DNA from 3 places in the Parashewanella tropica genome. Region 2 is predicted to be linked to each of the others. Evidence: predicted binding sites of a transcription regulator. Region 2 holds the regulator's gene; each other region holds the start of a gene.
What was found. Region 2 encodes LexA, which represses DNA repair genes until DNA is damaged. Its sites were predicted from a motif close to TACTGTATNNNNATACAGTA; they were not measured.
Positions count from the first base shown of each region.

Region 1 (6,368 bases), 1.6 Mb from region 2:
GGTGTGACGTGCTTGATATTTAGTATTTACATCTGTCTTTTTGGTGTTGAGGTTTGTCATTTTCTCTTCGTATTCTTGAAGAGCAATTTGAATGTTTTCCTCGTTTCTTTGCATTTGGTTTTCAACCTTCGCAATCTCAATTTCATTCAAATTGATTTTTTGGTTGATGGATGCAAAGGCGCGCTCAAAACCACTAAGTAAGGTTTCAAAGGTGATAACACATAATAGTGCAATCATAACCAAATAGAGTGGGAAGGATTTTCTTGAATTCCAAAAACCAACGACAAATGGAATTTTTGTTAATTCAATCATTGATACCATTACGAAAGGTGCAGCAAGTATGAAGCCACTGGTGTAACTATCAATACTTAAAACCAAAGAAATGGAAATCGTGAGACCAATGAAGACAACGATGATTTCTACAAGCCAAGCAATTTTTCTTAAAAATTTACTGTACTTACTAAGCTCTTTTGTCTCGTTTTCTAGAATAACAGAACTCATACTACGCATCTGCTTACCACTCATTCAAATTAACGGGAGATTTAGTGCTGAAGTTTTCAACACACGAACTTAAATATAGACCATGAAAAAAAATGTGAAATTTTTTTAATTAAGATGTTGTGGCGCGGTTGAAAGTGTGGGGTAGCTTGGTTGTAAAAAGTGGCTTTTTACTATGAATTAATTAGAAAGTAACTGCTCGAAAAGTAAAAGAAAAGGGGGAGATTGTTTTCCCCCTATAAGAAAATTATTTCTTTGGTTTTATGAATTTCAATGTCATCCGATCACTTTCACCAATCGCTAGATACTTGTCTTTATTTTGCTCTTTAAATTTTAGGCTAGGTGGTAGTGTCCAAACACCAGCAGGATAATCTTTGGTGTCTTTGGGGTTGGCATTCACTTCGCTACTGGCGATGAGTTTAAAGCCGGTTTTTTCGGCTAAGTCTTTAACAAATTTTTCAGTAACATAGCCAGACTCGATCATTTCCTCTCGAGTTGTGTTTGGTTTCGCTCTATGTTCTACAACTCCCAAAATTCCACCTGGTTTTAAAGCTTTATAGGCGGCTGTAAACACTTGGACTTCATTATCATTAGCAATCCAGTTGTGAACATTACGGAAGGTTAATACGACGTCAGCACTCTCATCTGGCGCCATTACAGAATGAGCGGGTGGCATGAAATCAGTAACACTGATATAACCATAACGTTCAGGGTGATCCTTAAACTTCACGTCATACTTTGCACGGCTGGTTCGGTAATATTTTCGAGCTGAATCGGTAGGAAAGTGTGCCGCAATAAATTCGCCAGAACCTTTTAGAGCAGGAGCAAGAATATTGGAGTACCAACCGCCACCAGGCCAGATTTCAACAACGGTATCGCTAGGTTTGACTCCAAAGAAATCCAAGGTAGCTTTAGGGTGACGGTATTTGTCTCTGGCTTTTTCTTTGGCAGTGCGATATTGATCATCGTATTGTAGTGTCGTTGGCATTTGTTTCGCTTGCTTATGATCATCGTGGGCATAAGCTGAAACCGATACTCCGCTTAGGCCTAGCATTCCTGTCAGAATCACTGCTGCAAGTGTTGATTGTGATTTCATTATTTGTTCCTTAACCTAATTTAGTCGTGGCGATGATTGTTATAACGCAAACTTTAATCTTAAGCGACTAATTTTCAATCTTTTACTGTTACTTTTTATGACGGTTGGAGTAACCAAGAGTATAAATTTTTAAAGAAGACAATTGAGTTGGTTTTCTTACAGTTGCACATTAGGATTTAACTATTTATAGTTACTGTAAATTTATCCAGTGTCTTGTTTGAATGCTACTTTATATTGCCGAGAAACCGAGTTTGGGTCGAGCTATTGCCGATGTGTTACCTAAACCACATAAAAAACATGACGGTTATATTGAACTTGCCAATGGTGATTGTGTCTCTTGGTGCATTGGACATTTGCTAGAAACGGCTGAGCCAGATGCTTACGATGAAAAATATAAAAGTTGGAAATTAGAACATTTACCCATCATCCCTGAAAAGTGGCAGCTTAAACCTAAGCCTAAAACTCGCAAGCAATTAACGACACTAAGAAAGCTGGTTAAACAATCAACTCAAATTGTGAATGCGGGTGACCCAGATCGTGAAGGGCAGTTGCTGGTTGATGAAGTCATTTCTCATTTAGGTGTATCAGGAACCAAACTCAACCATGTTCAACGTTTATTGATCAGTGATTTAAATCCTGCTGCAGTAAAGCGTGCGTTAAACAATTTAAGAAGTAACCGTGAGTTTATTCCATTAGCAACATCAGCATTAGCCAGAAGTCGAGCTGATTGGTTATATGGTATTAATTTGACTCGTGCGTATACCATTCAGGGAAAAAAAGTGGGCTATGATGGGGTGTTGTCTGTAGGTCGAGTGCAAACCCCCTTACTTGGATTAGTCGTCAGGCGTGATGAGCAAATTCAACAATTTCAATCAAAGCCATTTTATGAAGTGTTAGCGCATTTATTGACAGAACAAAATGAAGGGTTTGTAGCTAAATGGCAACCAAGTGAAGCTTGTCAGCCTTATATGGATGAAGAAGGCAGGGTGTTGGCTAAAGGGTTGGCTGAAAATGTTGTGAACCGCATCGGTAACCAAGTAGCAGAAATTACCAAACTGGAAACAAAAGACAAAAAACAAAATCCGCCTTTAACTTATAACTTATCGAGTTTGCAAATTGATTGCGCTAAACGGTTTGCAATGTCGGCTCAAGATGTACTTTCTATCTGTCAGAGTTTATATGAAAAGCACAAGTTAATTACGTACCCAAGATCAGACAGTCGTTATCTTCCCAAAGAGCAATTACAACTGGCGCCCAAAGTTGTGGCAGCTGTAATTTCTAATGCTTCTGAGCTAGTTGCAAATATTCCTCAGCCTAATACAAGCTTAAAGTCAAAGGTGTGGAACGATAGTAAAGTCGATGCTCACCATGCCATTATCCCAACAGAAAAACGAGTTGATTTAACTAAGTTATCAGCGAATGAAAGCAAGGTGTATCAGCAAATAGCAAGGCAATACTTGGCACAATTTTATCCAGCATATTTATATCAAGAAACCCAAGTAGAAGTGACTATTGCTGGTGGTAAATTCAATTGTAAAAGTAAAACTGAAAAATCCTTAGGTTGGAAAAGTTTATTCAAGTCCTCAGCAAAAGAAAATTCACTAGATAAAACGGAAACCCAGTTACTTCCTCCTCTTGCTTTAGGCCAGAGATTGACTTGCTCGCATGGTGAGCTGCTTGAAAGACAAACTCAGCCTCCTAAACACTTTACCGATGCAACGTTATTATCGGCTATGACGGGTATTAACCGTTTTGTAAAAGACCCTGAAATTAAAAAAGTACTAAAAGAAACCGATGGTTTGGGAACTGAGGCCACACGTGCGGGCATTATTGAATTATTGTTTAAGCGTGGTTTTCTGAAAAGACAGGGGAAATCCATTCTTGCAACTGAAGCTGGAACAGGACTGATAAAAAGCTTACCTGATAACGTAAGCCAACCTGATATGACTGCGTTGTGGGAGTCCAGCTTGGAAGCAATAAGTCGTAAAGAAACGCGCTATCAAGATTTTATGCTTCCGATGCAACAGCAATTACATCAGCTGATTGAAATTGCGAGTCAGCAATTACCTACAGCACTTCAAGGGATCAAATCAACACAAAGTAAAAAGCGTTTTTACAGAAAGAAAAACACTCCTCGAAAAGCAAAAAGATCAAGTTAACAACAATTGATATTGTATGAAGGCATACACCTTGGTATAAAAACGCCTTTTCAGAATCCTGATGGGACGAAATGACATTAATGGATAAGTATCAAACCTCAGTGGCCACATTTAATAAACTGGCTAAGCAATATCAAGATAAATACATGGATTTTGAACATTACTTTGATACTTATGATGCCATTTGTGATTTAGTCACAACCCCAAATGCAAAAATTTTAGATATTGGCTGTGGTCCTGCCAATATTTCAAGTTATTTACTAAAGAAGCGTCCAGACTATCAAATTCATGGCACTGACTTATCATCTGCCATGATTGAACTCGCAACAGGAAATGTTGAAAACGGGAGTTTTGAAGTTCTTGATTCTCGTGAAATCAGCAAAATTGATCAAAAGTTTGATGCGATTATTTGTGGCTTTAATGCGCCGTATTTAGATGAAGAAGATGTTGCTAAATTAATTTCAGATATCTCAGGTTTACTTAATCCTAATGGTATTTTGTACTTTAGCACTATGGAAGGCAGTTCTTTTGATAATGGCTACCAAACATCTTCAACTGGAGATCAAGTTTATATACACTATCATTCTTATCCGTTTTGCTTCGCTCAGCTTCAATCCAATGGATTGGAACTGATTGAAGTGAAGCGAAAAATGATGCCTCCTCAAGCAAATCAGTTACAAGCAATAGATATGTTTCTATATGCAAGAAAGGTTAGTTAGATTTCTCGTTTTCGAGAGGAGTTGGCTTAGTTTCTGTGCTTGCATTTGAGGGGGCAGGCTCAGTTTGATTATGAAAGTGCTCTACTGATTTAGGTGTATCGGCATGTCTTGCACCTTCAAATGCTGTTCCTGAGACAATAGCAGCAGCTAAGCCACCAGCCCAACACAATGGGTTTTTTGCCATACAACAGCAAAAAAGGGCGGTAATTCCTGTTCCAACGCCAATACTGAAGAGCTTAGGCTGCTTAATTTTATAGCCACACAATTCTTCATACTCTTCTTTATCATTTCTTTGCATTTGTTCGGGTTGTGGGGCCTGTATGTCGGTTGCACTTCCCGTTACTGCAGCAGATGCAGACATAATCTTTACACTTTTTTTGATTTCGCTTAGTTGAGTGTAACGCAGGGATAGTTAACTTAAGGTGAATATAGGATGAATTATGAAGCGAACTTGCCTTTGAAAGTACAATTAGGATGATGGAGGGATTAATCAGGTTCATGTGCGCTTAGGAAAGTTACCTTATTCCTCGGTTGTTAATTGTTTTCCACTTAACCGTAGCGACTGACACCTATGACTCTAACTTATTATGAAAACGATACATTTTTTGCTCTTTCGGCGCCGACTCCCGAGTCGAAGCTGCACAAGCAACACAAGAGGTAATGGCTGCGCCTGTTCCCATTACCAAACAACAAGGAATATGACAGAAAAAGCAGCAAATCGTAGAGCCTATACAAAAGCCAATTCCAGTATAAAAATACTCCGGACGTTTAACTTCATAACCACAAATTTTACAGCGCCGCTTGGTATTGGAAGTTTGTTCGCTAATTACTATTTGAGTTTTAGTAACTTCTGCATTTGCTTCAACTAAAGACATAACATAGATACTGTTTATAACGGGCTAGCGCCAAGAAACCCTACCATAGAGTTATTGAATTTAAGTTGAATAAAGCGTGAATTTGCCCCTGAATGGCTAGAGGGTGTTCCCAATCAAAAATCTAATTGGAACGCTCTCTCGCAGGGGCGAAATGTAATTATTTAAAAGTACTCCAAATTGGTGCATGATCAGATGGTTTTTCGATACCTCTTAGTTCGTAATCGACATCTGACTCAACCAATCTTTCAGCTAGTGATGGAGTAGCCAAAACTACATCAATTCGTAAGCCACGATTATCAACAAAGCCTTTACTTCGATAATCAAACCACGAATAACGACCTTCACGAGTTGGATGCAGCTGGCGGAAAGTATCAATCAGCCCCCAATCAAGCAAAGTTTGTAGCCATTCACGTTCTTCAGGTTGGAAGCTGCATTTCCCTGTTTTTAACCAACGCTTGGCATTCACATCACCAATACCAATGTCTAAATCAATCGGAGAAATATTAATATCACCAATTATCGCGATGTCTTCATCATTTGAATGATGCTCATTAAGGTAAGTCATCAGATCTTTATAGAATTTACGTTTCGCTGGGAACTTGGTTTCGTGCTCAATGTTTTCCCCTTGAGGAAAGTAACCATTAAGAACGGTAAGAGTGCGACCGTTATCTTGTTCAAACTTGCCGATGATCATTCGACGCTGTGCGTCTTCTTCATCAGTAGGGAAGCCTTTTTGAACGTGAATAGGCGCTTTTTTCGAAAGCATTGCAACGCCATAGTGCGCTTTACCACCGTGGTAATGCACTTGGTAACCCATGGCCTCAACCGCTTCTAATGGGAAAGCTTCATCATGTACTTTAGTTTCTTGAAGACCAATGATATCTGGCTGCTGAGTATCAATCAGTGCTTGTAGTTGGTGAAGTCTGGCTCTCAGTCCGTTGATATTGAAAGATACGATTTTCATTAAGGCAATACTCGCTTAAAAGGTTTAACGGTAACGTGTTGATATACACCTGCGGCA
Region 1 covers NZ_CP037951.1:1,504,728-1,511,095, forward strand. Annotated here, with positions in the region: gene E2H97_RS06410 (hypothetical protein) at 1-501, opposite strand, end outside; gene E2H97_RS06415 (class I SAM-dependent methyltransferase) at 746-1,594, opposite strand; gene E2H97_RS06420 (DNA topoisomerase III) at 1,816-3,753, shown strand; gene E2H97_RS06425 (class I SAM-dependent methyltransferase) at 3,825-4,472, shown strand; gene E2H97_RS06430 (hypothetical protein) at 4,465-4,833, opposite strand; gene E2H97_RS06435 (hypothetical protein) at 5,042-5,347, opposite strand; gene xthA (exodeoxyribonuclease III) at 5,505-6,311, opposite strand; gene E2H97_RS06445 (YciI family protein) at 6,311-6,368, opposite strand, start outside.
Region 1: E2H97_RS06420 (DNA topoisomerase III) is a predicted target of LexA. The motif match lies at 1,786-1,805, and genes of this name have one in related genera.

Region 2 (6,368 bases):
TTGTCCGCCAAAGCTCACATTGAACTGGTAATTATCCAATCCATAACTGTTCTTACAGTTAGCATTAGACAGAGTAAGCGCTTTGCTGGCCACAGCGTACGACATATCCATAGTACATAATGCCGTTCCTAATTTATCGGGAGCTGCACCGTCGGGCTGGAACCCTATCAGAAAATTCACTGTGGTTGCTGAGGTGGGAATATCGTTATCTGCAGAGGCTGGTACATGGAAATCCAACGTATAATCGCCGCCTTGAGAATCCTGCTTTATGGCGTTGAAACCACCACTCATATAAAACTGTGATGAATTGGAATAATAGAGCTCTACCGGAGTTGAGGTATCCTCTTCAGCAATGGTTGCACCTTGAACAGTAAGTTTGCCACCAATAGCCATAGGTATAAGTTGCATAGCCATGGAGTGCGTTGAGAACACCAGTAATAGACTAGTAAAAAGGCGTGATATTTTCATAACAGAAAGTGGTGATTGATTTGTGTAAAACGCTAACAAAGCCATCATGTCATAGCGAGTATAACCCTCTTACTATTCAGTAAATATTCAGAAAAAAGCCCTTCTTACGGTGATCATAAGAAGGGCTTATCAGTTAACGGATTAATCCATTAGTATTTATAAGACACACCCAGCAATAATTGCTTTTCAGTGGCAATCCAACGGAATGGATCAGCATTGTCTTCGGCTCTCACCTCCAAATGATCTCGACGCAATAAATTTAGCGCATCTAAAGACACTCTAAATTGATCATTAATTTGATAGGAGAATGACGCGTCCAGCTGGCCGAAACCTTCCTGCTTAACGGTTGAACTGACTAAGAAATCAGAACGATAGTTATAAGATAGACGACCTGAGAAGTCGTTTTTCTCATAAATGGCGACAAGGTTATAACTGTTGTCCGATAAACGCTCTAGCTCAATGTTTGGCAATTCTGGGTTAGGAGAAGGTACATCTGAATCCACATAGGTGTAGTTCGCTTGTACCCCTAATCCATCAAATGGAGCGGGTAAAGAAGTAAAAAACTGCTGATAGGCTAATTCAATCCCTTTTACCGTGCCGGAACCACCATTGCGCTTACGACGAATATCAAACTCTTGACCACCAATGGTTTCTTTACTTTCTATCGTTTGTAAGAAACCATCGACTTTTTTGTAGAATAAACCTGAAGAAAGTAACCCACCTTCTTCAAAATAGTATTCCAGTGCCAAATCTAAGCTGTCAGCGGTAAATGGGTCTAAGTCAGGATTACCACCCGAACCACGCCCTTGTTCATAGTTCAGTGCCAATGATGGTGCTAAATCACCTAAATGCGGTCTTGCAAAGGTTCGAGAACCCGCAAATCGCAAGATCACTTCTTCTGTAAGCTCTGCATTGATGTTGAAGGAAGGTAACCACTCCGCATAATCTTTGTTATCGGTAACATCTTCATAAATCGGCTTGTTATCAGCGTCTTTATTACCCGTATCAAAGAAATAATCTGCTGTGGTTTTGGTTTTCACATAACGCACGCCAAAGTTACCGCTAACGTAGATATCGCTGATCACAGTATCAAAATTGGCTTTTAGATACAGTGATGACACATCTTCAGAATAATCAAAGTGATCTTTTGGATTTTGGATGGTTGATTGCGAGCCAAAGCCATAGTGCTTACGAATTTCGGCATCTCTGCTCAATAAATACGTTGGGTTAATCGCCACATATTGTCCAAAGAACTGAGCACCACTGTATTTGCTCATAAAATTGTTCCAGCGACTCGGCTCAACTAATCCCAATGGATCCGTTGTGCCATAGGTTTTACCTGAAGCATCAAAAATATGGTTATTTTGGGTGTTTTTGATGGTTTCAAGTTTTGCCAGACGAATGCCAGCTTCTAGCGAGGTAATGAGTCCCTCATCAAAAAAGTAGTCAGCATCTAGCTTAAAGGCTTTTTCATTCGCACTGAGCTGGCGACTTAAGTGACGCCACTGCACCATATTAAAGTTGCCTTTATCCGCCACATTAAAGTCACCGAAGTCGACAGCTGGCGGTTGGTTAGGGAAACCACCTTGATTAACGGTTACTGGTAATTTGTCCCAGTTATCACGGATCCTTGAGTTACGAAACGCCGTTTCATTGTCGGTATCGATATAACTTGCTTCTGTGCTGATCGCCCAATTATCAAACTTGGTTTCAAATCCGACAGCGGCATCATAGGTTTTGGTATAACGATCATCAATCATGCTCAGTACATCAAACGTCATATCACTGAACTTAACGCTCTTTGCATAAGGCTTTTTAGCATTCACGCCTGTAAAGTCGGCATCAATAATGTTGGCAGCGTTAAAACCCCATACATACTCTTGACGCTTTTGCACAGAGGTATAATCGGTGTAACCACCATCAAAATAAAACTTGGTATCAGCATCTAACGCGTAATCCACACCAAGGGAATACACTTTACGCTCACGATCACCCCACGCTGGTGAAGAGTTCAGAGACTTAATTGCTTTAGCGCCTTCTGGCGCTTTGCCACTCGGGAAGTCACCTGTAATGTTGGAAAACTTGGAAACGCGAACTTGATCTTCACGGAAGGTACGCTCTAAGTAAGAAACACCAAGGATCACCCCCAGCTTTTCATCTTCACCGTCTAAATCCCAAACATTCCCCGTAACAATCGAGCCGCGTGGTGACCACTTTTTTGAAAGCTCACTGTAATGAGATTTAACGCTACCAGCAAAAGTAAAACCATCGAGGCTCAATGCATCAGTACGTTGAATATCCACTACGCCACCAATACCGCCCTCAATCAAATCCGCTGAAATGGATTTATACACTTTCACCGAGCCCACCAGCTCAGCAGGAATATCTTCAAAGCTGGCGAAACGGTTGATACTCACATCCGAAGAACCACCAAAGTAGTTACGGCCGTTCAGTAAGGTTGCCACTTCATCCAAACCACGAATGGCAATGCCAGAGGCTTCACCACGAGAACGGGTGATTTGAATCCCAGGAATACGCTGCAAAGACTCTGCAACGTTAATGTCAGGGAATTTACCAATGTCTTCTGCGGTGATCACATCCGACACTTCACTTGAATCTTTCTTCTGTGAAATCGAACTTACGATACTAGAACGAAGCCCAGTAACGATGATTTTTTCAACATCTTCATTAGATTGATTGTCGGTAGGCGTATTTGCAAGTGCCAATTGAGAACCAAAAATCAGTGACAAAGAACTTGCCACCACTGTGGGAGTCAGTTTTGTTTTCATTATCAATGTCCATATATGTTTATTTTTATAAGATACAGCATTAAATATGATAAATAATACATATAGAACAATCAACGACATTGAGGTATGTCTACTTAAAACGCAAGGTTTTTAAGTCAATAAAAAACAATGAGCTAGATTGTAGCGGTTAAATTTTAACTTCTTGAGTTCCATGCTTAATTGATTAACTCTTGCGCTACAGTAATTACTGTATATAATACCAGTAACACTGTATAGACAAACAGGCATTACGATGAGACCACTGACTCCAAGACAAGCTGAAATTTTAGAGCTGATCAAAAGTAATATTTCCGAAACGGGCATGCCACCGACACGCGCAGAAATTGCTCGCCGCCTTGGATTCCGAAGTGCCAATGCTGCCGAAGAGCATTTAAAAGCCCTAGCCAAAAAGGGTTACATTGAGATCATGCCGGGAACGTCACGTGGTATTCGTCTAACACAAGAAGTTACTGAACAAGAAACAGGGCTACCTTTAATTGGTCAAGTCGCCGCTGGTGCGCCTATTCTCGCTCAAGAACATGTTGAGCAGCATTATCAAGTTGATGCTCATCTATTTAAACCTGCTGCCGACTTTTTACTGCGAGTTCGTGGTGACAGCATGAAAGACATTGGTATCTTAGAAGGTGACTTATTAGCGGTACATAAGCAGCAACAAGCCAACAATGGACAAGTCGTTGTAGCGCGCTTAGAAGACGAAGTGACTGTTAAGCGTTTTGAACAAAAGGGAAATGTCGTTTACCTACATGCAGAAAATGAAGAGTATGCCCCTATAGAAGTTGATTTAACCTATGAGCAGTGTGAAATCGAAGGTTTAGCAGTCGGTGTGATACGCAATGGAGAATGGTTATGAGTATGCAATCAATAGGAACACAACACCATCCTGGACTTTGGCAAAGTGATAATGTTTGGCAGCCTCAAGCCATTAACACTGTGCAAACTCAGTCTTATGGGCTCACTGAACTTCAAACCCTTAGTCCACAACTGGCTCAGTTGAGCCATCAAGGGCGCTGGATAGTACTGATCAATCCGCCTAGCAATGACTACAAAACGATTTTGGCAAAAGCAGGGATAGCCATAAACAAAGTACTCTTGGTTCATACCAAAGACGAAGTCGAAACCTTATGGGCAATGGAGAAGGCACTGACTTCAGGCACCAGCAGCGCCGCGATTTGTTGGACCTCAAGCTTAGACATGAAAGATAAGCGCCGCTTACAGTTGATCACTAAAAGTGCTCGCGCCATGGGCATTATTTTCGAAACTGAAGCCGATATATCAAGCTCTATGCACAAAACGTCAACCATGACGGCTTACGCGCACTAAGGTTTCTGTAGTATTTGAGGCGAACTTCAATTATTACGGCATCGGTCTGAAGTTAATGACCTTTGCCTGAGAAGCAGCAGCTCTTCTTTATAGAGATAAACCTATCAGCGACTTCCTAACATTCCATAGTTTCTATTTCTCATTGTCACTGCAATTATTTTTTCATCACTTCTAGTCTGAATTTAAGCAAAATTTCAAAAACCTTAACTTGATCAATCGGTAAGCACCAAGTATGGTAACCTGAATAATAAATTAACAATTTATTATCATTTAATTGTTTTAATTAAAAGAAAGACATAAAAACCTAGCAAAATTCAATATGAATGCTTTGCTTAAAGTAAGGCAGAAAATTAAATCCGCTGAATTAGGTTGAAATGTCCCAGTGAAAAGCTGTCGTACTATTTGATTCGCTGTTAAGCGCCAAAGTGGAAACACCAAAGCAGTATGAAATAGCATTACCATTGTCGTACCGGAATAGACACGTCATATCGTCTCACCTCGGAGTTGTTGGAAATTAACCACTACGCTCTTAGATATCATCAAGCTTTTGGGAACCGGAGAGTTCGCATAGGGCTGTGGGATACTGTGTAACTCTTCTTTGTTTAGCAAAGGAGACGTCAAGTGAAGCGAGTGTTGTATTGTTTGTTGGGCGCACTGATGGTGCAGCCAGTTTGGGCCGAGTCGATGCGCCTGAATATGACCCAAGGGGTGACAGGGATAAGCCACGAAGTTTATCACCTGCACATGACTATTTTTTATATCTGCTGCGTTATCGGGGTGATTGTCTTTGGCGTGATGATCTACGCCATGATCATGCATCGCAAATCCAAAGGCGCTGTTGCCGCCAATTTCCATGAAAGTACCAAAGTCGAAATCTTATGGACCATCATTCCATTTGTGATTTTGATTGCCATGGCGATCCCTGCAACCAAAACCTTATTGGCGATGGAGGATCCCAGTAACTCCGACCTCACGATTAAAATCACTGGCTCACAGTGGAAATGGCATTACGACTATTTTGATAAAGGCGTGGGCTTTTACAGTGTCCTTGCCACCCCCAGAGATCAAATCGAAAATAAGCAAGCCAAGCAAGAACACTACTTACTTGAAGTCGATAAGCCATTAGTTCTCCCCACAGACCGTAAAATTCGTTTCTTAATGACCTCTGACGATGTGATCCACTCGTGGTGGATGCCTGCGTTTGCGGTGAAAAAAGATGCTATTCCCGGTTTTATCAATGAAGCTTGGGCTAGAATCGACAAACCGGGGACTTACCGAGGTCAATGTACCGAATTATGCGGTAAAGACCACGGTTTTATGCCTATTGTAGTGAAAGCCGTTGAAGGGCCAGAATTTGATACATGGCTGGCCTCGCAAAAGCAAGCGCAACTCCAAGCCGCAGCAAAAGCGAAAGCGGCTTTATCTAAAACCCTCACTAAAGACGAACTCTACAAAAAAGGCGAAAAAATATTTCTCGCCCACTGTGCGGCATGCCACCAGCCAACAGGCTTAGGTATTCCAGGGGTATTCCCCGCATTAAAGGGCGCTGAATATGTCTTAGGTCCAGCAGAAAAGCACATACATATTGTGAAATTTGGTTGGCCCGGCAGTGCCATGCCGCCTTTTGGTAAACAGCTGACTGCTGAAGAAATTGCGGCTGTTGTCACCTACGAGCGTAATGCTTGGGGTAACAACGTGGGTGATGCGGTGCAAGCTGCTGATGTTGAAAAAGTTGAAAAGTAAGGGATAACAATGACTACAGCAAACCCT
Region 2 covers NZ_CP037951.1:4,096,034-4,102,401, forward strand. Annotated here, with positions in the region: gene E2H97_RS18195 (hypothetical protein) at 1-414, opposite strand, end outside; gene E2H97_RS18200 (TonB-dependent receptor) at 618-3,257, opposite strand; gene lexA (transcriptional repressor LexA) at 3,511-4,128, shown strand; gene E2H97_RS18210 (cell division inhibitor SulA) at 4,125-4,598, shown strand; partial or broken gene coxB (cytochrome c oxidase subunit II) at 5,220-6,329, shown strand; gene ctaD (cytochrome c oxidase subunit I) at 6,351-6,368, shown strand, end outside.

Region 3 (6,368 bases), 540 kb from region 2:
ACAAAATACAGTCTCGTGACAATAGATTTTTAAGCTTGAATATATTGGTCTTTATTTCCGAGCCAACGTTCAATAATGGCATCAACATTTTCAGGGGCTTGTTGTAATAGATGCCCTGCTAGTTTTTGGACTTGTGGCACAAGATGTTGATCTCGCATTAAATCCGCAACCTTCATTTCAACCAGTCCGGTTTGTTTGGTGCCGAGCACTTCGCCTGGACCGCGTATTTCTAAATCCTTCTGTGCAATAACAAAGCCATCGTTGCTTTGTCTTAATACGCCAAGACGTTGTTTGGCGGTTAAGGTTAATGGCGATTTGTAGAGCATGACACAATGGCTTTCGATAGCGCCACGTCCAACGCGACCGCGCAATTGATGTAATTGAGCTAAGCCTAAGCGCTCTGGATTTTCGATGATCATTAGGCTGGCATTGGGCACGTTTACGCCAACCTCAATAACGGTCGTTGCCACTAATAAATCCAATTCACCACTGGAAAACTGATCCATGATGGCTTGCTTATCTTTGCTTTTCAATCGACCGTGAACTAAACCAATTTTCAGCTCGGGTAATAATTGCTTTAACTCTTCGGCGGTATCTTCAGCGGCTTGACATTCAAGTACTTCGGATTCATCTATTAAGGTGCAAACCCAATAGGTTTGACGCTTATCGACAGTTGCAGCATGGCGAACACGTTCGATTACTTCTTGGCGACGTTGATCGGAAATGGCCACTGTTGCTACAGGTGTGCGTCCGGGTGGGAGCTCATCAATAATAGAGGTATCTAAATCCGCATAAGCTGTCATTGCCAAGGTGCGTGGAATGGGGGTGGCGGTCATGATCAATTGATGTGGGTAAAATCCTTGTTTAATGCCTTTTTCACGTAGTCCAAGTCGTTGATGAACCCCGAAACGATGTTGCTCATCAATAATGGTTAAGGCTAAGTTTTTATACTCCACTTGTTCTTGAAATATCGCATGAGTACCAATGACGATGTGGGCATCACCACTGGCAATATCGGCTAAAGACTGTTCTCTGGCTTTACCTTTTAATTTCCCTGCGAGCCAACCCACTTTGAGTCCAAGAGGGGCAAACCACTGGCCGAAGTTTTCAGCGTGCTGTTCTGCCAGCAATTCAGTGGGCGCCATTAATGCCACTTGATAGCCGTTTTCGATGGCTTGCAGTGCTGCCAACGCGGCAACTAAGGTTTTACCTGATCCTACATCTCCCTGAACTAAGCGCATCATCGGATGTTTTTGCTCAAGATCGCTGCCGATCTCAGCGACTACACGTTGTTGCGCCCCCGTTGGCTTAAAGGGTAAGTCTTTTAAAAACGGATTCAGTAATTGTCCTGTGGCAGGTAACGCAATAGCGGGATCTTGATTACTGCGCTGGCGAAGTTTCAGCATACTCAGGTTGTGAGCCAATAGCTCTTCTTGAACTAATCGTTGCTGAGCAGGGTGTTGCCCTAATTCTAACTCTTCAAGTGACACCGTATTATCTGGACGGTGAAGAACCCGAATCGCTTCAGCCAATGGTAGGTTATTGGGGCGTAAGCGCTCAGGGAGTAACTCTGTTAATCCACCTTGACTTAACATGCTTAAGGCTTGTTCTGTCAGCTTGATCCAACTGGTTTGCTTTAGTCCTTCGGTACTTGGGTAGATGGGTGTTAAGCTGGCATCCATTTCGATCGGCTGATCGGGAGCAATTACTTTATAGTCAGGGTGAATGATCTCCGCATGATGTTTACCCGCTTTTATTTCACCATAGGCTTTCATCAAGCGACCATTTTGCATACCGTTTCGCTGCGCGGCGGAAAAATTAAAAAAGCGTAGGGTGATCACGCCGCTTGCGTCTCTGAGTGTGCAAGTCAGCATACGTTTACGACCGTGGATTATCTGTGTTGATTGGATTTCACCGACGATGGTGCCGTATTGTCCAGGCAGTAAATCCGCAATTTGATAGACGCGAGTGCGATCTTCATAGCGCAGTGGAAGATGGAACAGCAGATCTTGAACCGTGCGAATGCTCAGTTTTTCGAGTTTTTCAGCGACTTTTTTTGCCACACCTTTTAATTCGGTGATAGGCACCTGTTCCAATTGCAGCAAGTGGTAGCGACCTAAAGTACTGTGAATTTATACATATACTATCAAAGTCGTTATTTATTACAACTAACTCAATTTTTGAATCATAAAATACTGAATCAAGACAGTTGGAAGTAATAGTATGGTAAGACAACCGTCCGTGACAGGATGTCACGGTCGTCAGCACATGGACGTGCGCTTCTGTTGTCGTTCATACTATTACTTCCTTTCTGCTGCCTAAACAAAAGATGATTCACAACCAACCTTTCTGCTTAGCAATTCGAGCTGCATCGATGCGGTTACTGGCGTTAAGTTTGTTTATCGCTTCGGATAAATAGTTTCTCACTGTGCCTTCGGCAATAAAGAGGCTATTTGCAATTTCTGCGGTGGACTTTCCATCAGCGGCTAAACGTAAAGCTCGACGCTCTTTATCGTTAAGGGGATCTTGCTCACCGATGGCCATCATCGCCAATTCAGGATCGATAATTCGTCGGCCATTCATGATTTGTTCTATGGCATGTTGTAGCTCATCCGTTGGTGCATCTTTTAATAAAAAGCCATCTACTCCAGCCTCTAAAGCGCGCTTAATGTAGCCGCTGCGCCCAAAAGTCGTAAGGATGATGACTTTGATCTTACTTTGTTGTTCTTGCACCCATGTAGCTAATTCGAGTCCAGTTCGACCAGGCATTTCGATATCGGTGAGCAGTAAATCGAACTCTTGGCTTTTCAAAAATGCTAACGCTTCATCACCATCCTTAGCTTCGGTTATCTCATAATTGCCTTTAATAGAGAGAAGAGCGGCAAGTGCGCCTCGTACCATGGATTGATCTTCGGCAAGCAAAATTCGGATCATTGTTCTTCCTTAGAAAAATGCATCATCTAAATTGGAGTTGGACAATAGTGTGAACGTCAACAGAAACGCACGTCCATGTGCTGACGACCGTGACATCCTGTCACGGACGGTTGCCTTATCACACTATTGCCCTCCAGAAACATCGGATGAAATTGATATTTATAAACCTAATTTAGTTTTCTAATTTAAGATTGATTGTAAAAATACAGTTTGGCGTCGTTTGGTAAGTGAATTCCCCGTTCAGAGCTTTAACACGTTCACGTATTCCAGTTATACCATTGCCTTCTGAAATAGACTCACAATGTCCATTATCCATAACAGTTACGATAAGTGATGTTTGTGTGTGTTCAAAGCTAATTTCACATTCACCGGCCTGACTGTGGCGCAAAATGTTATTGCCTAGTTCCGTTAAAATCAGGCTTAACTGGCTTTCTTCGCGAGCAGGTAGCTGACTTGGGATATCACCCGTTAGAGACACCACTAATGATTTTTCTCGTAATCGTTTACATAAATCGGTAACGGTTTTGGCCAATCCTTTGCTTTTATAATCTGATACAGTTTCACGTATTTCGCTCAGTCCATTTCTGGAGATCTCGGCTAACTCACTTAGGTGCTGCAGTGCTTCTTCAAGTCGGTTTTGTTGAATAAGCGCTTGCACTAATTCAGCTTTAAGTGAGATGGAAGACAGACTATGACCAATTAGGTCGTGTAAGTCTCTGGCGATCCGTTCTCGCTCAACGATGGTGGCGAGGGTTTTGATTTCTTCGGCTGATTGCTGCTTTTGTCGATTAGCCAGTTCTTTTTGACCTGAAGCATAACCGACTAAAGTGAGCCCTAAATAGATGGCAGATGAATAGCCAAAAAAGTAGTAATTGGGAAATAGCCAATCATTTAACACGAATAGCAGTATAAGCATGATAGGGGTGATGATGGCTAAGCGCTTTATTGAATAGTGAAAACCGCAGAAAAAGCCAACAAAGGAAAATAAGGCCATTGACCCGTAGTTAAATGGGGTTGCGAGAATAGCGAGTGAAAGCATTCCAAAAATCGGAAAATGGACGTGCTCTGCTTTACATCGGTAGGCTTGGAAATAGACGAATATAAATATAACGACAATAGCAAGGCTAATGATAGTGTCAGACAGTCCTCTTTGATTGATAAACATCGGAATAAAATAAAAGACCAGATTACACAGATATAGCCACGCAAATTTGTCTTTGGTCTTTTCAGTGTTGAGGAAATTCATTTTTATCATGCCGAGTTCCGTTCTAAGGGCTATTTTTAGTTTGAGCTGAGCTTTAAGCCAATAATGCCAACGACGATAAGTAAAATACAGATAACACGAGTCATCGAAATACTCTCGTTAAATAAGATGATCCCCGCTATTGTGATCCCAACGGCGCCAAAGCCCGTCCACACTGCATAGGCATTTCCCATGGGGATGGTTTTTAAGGCGTAAGAAAGGCAAGCAAAGCTTATCCATGCGGAAACAAAAAAGCTGACACTTGGCCACAGTTTGGTAAATCCCTCTGAGTATTTTAATGAGATTGCCCAAACCACCTCCATTATTGCAGCGAATACTAATACTATCCAAGCCATTATTTTTCCTTATTATTTCTAATACAAGAATTAAAGATATGGTCAATAAATTCAGATAGGAGTAATTGTGTGATAAACCAACCGTCCGTGACAGGAAGTCACGGCCGTCAGCACATGGATGTGCGTTTCTGTTGGTGTTCACATGATTACTCCTTATCCATGTTCAAGATGAAGCGTGTTGTAATGAACTGAAGAGGAAAATGCCGCTCATTATTGATTTTGGCTTAACAGAAATTTAGCCCAACTGTAATTAGGATTTACGCTGATGGCTTGTTTCCAGTCGGCAATCGCTTGGCGCTGCTGATTTTCTTGTTGTTTTGCCAGTCCACGCCATGTATAGGTTTCGGCTTTACCCCAACAAATGTCAGTACAGTCATCACTGTATAAGCTTAAGGCTTTATCAGCGAATTTGATGGTATTTTCCATACTGCCGCCAAACATGGCTGGTGTGTTATAAGCACTGATGGCTTTCACTAAATAGACTCTTGGGTTTGTGGCATCCAGTGATTCTGCGGTTTTAATTGCTTGCGCTGATTTACGACCTAGTGTCATTCCCTCCATTGGATCAACGGCAATTTGCATTCCATAAACTGCTGAAAGTAGCGCGTAGTTTTCTGAATCACTTTCACTCTCATTCAATTGCTCTAGTGTTTGCGCTGCTGTTTTTAGTGACGACTTGGCAATACTTCGCTGCCCTGAAATATTCGCTAAAATCGCGATACGATAATGGGCATAAGCTTTGGCGTAACCGGTTGAGTTTTTAGCAAGCTCAGATAATTCCGCTCTGCTTTTACTGTTTGACGCAATATCAATTTGTGAGATTGTATGATCAGACTCTAACGCCAATGCTGATGAAGATAAAAGTACGCTCGTAGCAAGCAGTAAAGTTTTCATGAGTTGTTTCCTTACGGTTAATGTCGAGTACGGAAACAATTATTAAAGATGGGAGTAAAAAAGGGCAGGCACAAAGGTCATCAAAACAAGATGACAAATGTCATTAGTTGATGGCTCGTATAATACAAGCCATCAAAAGAGATGCTTTTAAATCAAGGCTTCACTGACAATATAAGACATGTAAGCAAGGTAAATAATAAGTAACACCACGCCTTCCATGCGACTGATGATTTTTCCAGTGTAGGCAAAAGGTAGCATTAGCAGTGATAGGCCTAGCATAGTGCTAAAATCAACCACTTCTAAACCATCTGCTGAGATTGGATGGATTATGGCTGTAATGCCTAATACCGCCAAAATGTTAAAAAGGTTAGAGCCGACAACGCCACCAAGGGCGATATCACTCTCGCCTTTTCTTGCTGCGACTACAGAGGTGGCTAACTCAGGCATACTGGTACCAATCGCGACCACAGTGAGTCCTATGATGATTTCAGAGATTCCAAATTGGCGAGCTAAATCAACAGCACCATCAACGAATATTATGCCACCACCAATTAACATCACTAGACCAAGGATGATCAGGATTGCTGATATGGCTGGCGTGTAATTACCGTCAGGGAGCTCTTCAACATCCCCCGTCTTTTTAGCATCATAATAGCCATATACCAAATAGCAAATCAGGACTAAAGTAAGCGTTATACCATCGGCAATATCGAGTTCACCATCCAGTAATAACCCTCCAAATAATAACGTGACCGCAATCATTAAAGGAATGTCGCGTTTTACGATTTGAGATTGCACTTTTATCGGTCTAATGATGGCTGTAATGGCTAGAATCAAACCTATATTGGCAATGTTCGATCCAATAACGTTGCCCAGTGCGATACCTGAACTGCCAGCGAGCGCCGATTTTAAGCTCACGGCTAATTCAGGTGCACTAGTAC
Region 3 covers NZ_CP037951.1:415,903-422,270, forward strand. Annotated here, with positions in the region: gene recG (ATP-dependent DNA helicase RecG) at 30-2,105, opposite strand; gene E2H97_RS01765 (response regulator transcription factor) at 2,335-2,931, opposite strand; gene E2H97_RS01770 (sensor histidine kinase) at 3,107-4,189, opposite strand; gene E2H97_RS01775 (DMT family transporter) at 4,216-4,533, opposite strand; gene E2H97_RS01780 (tetratricopeptide repeat protein) at 4,744-5,427, opposite strand; gene E2H97_RS01785 (calcium/sodium antiporter) at 5,575-6,368, opposite strand, start outside.
Region 3: recG (ATP-dependent DNA helicase RecG) is a predicted target of LexA. The motif match lies at 2,123-2,142, and genes of this name have one in related genera.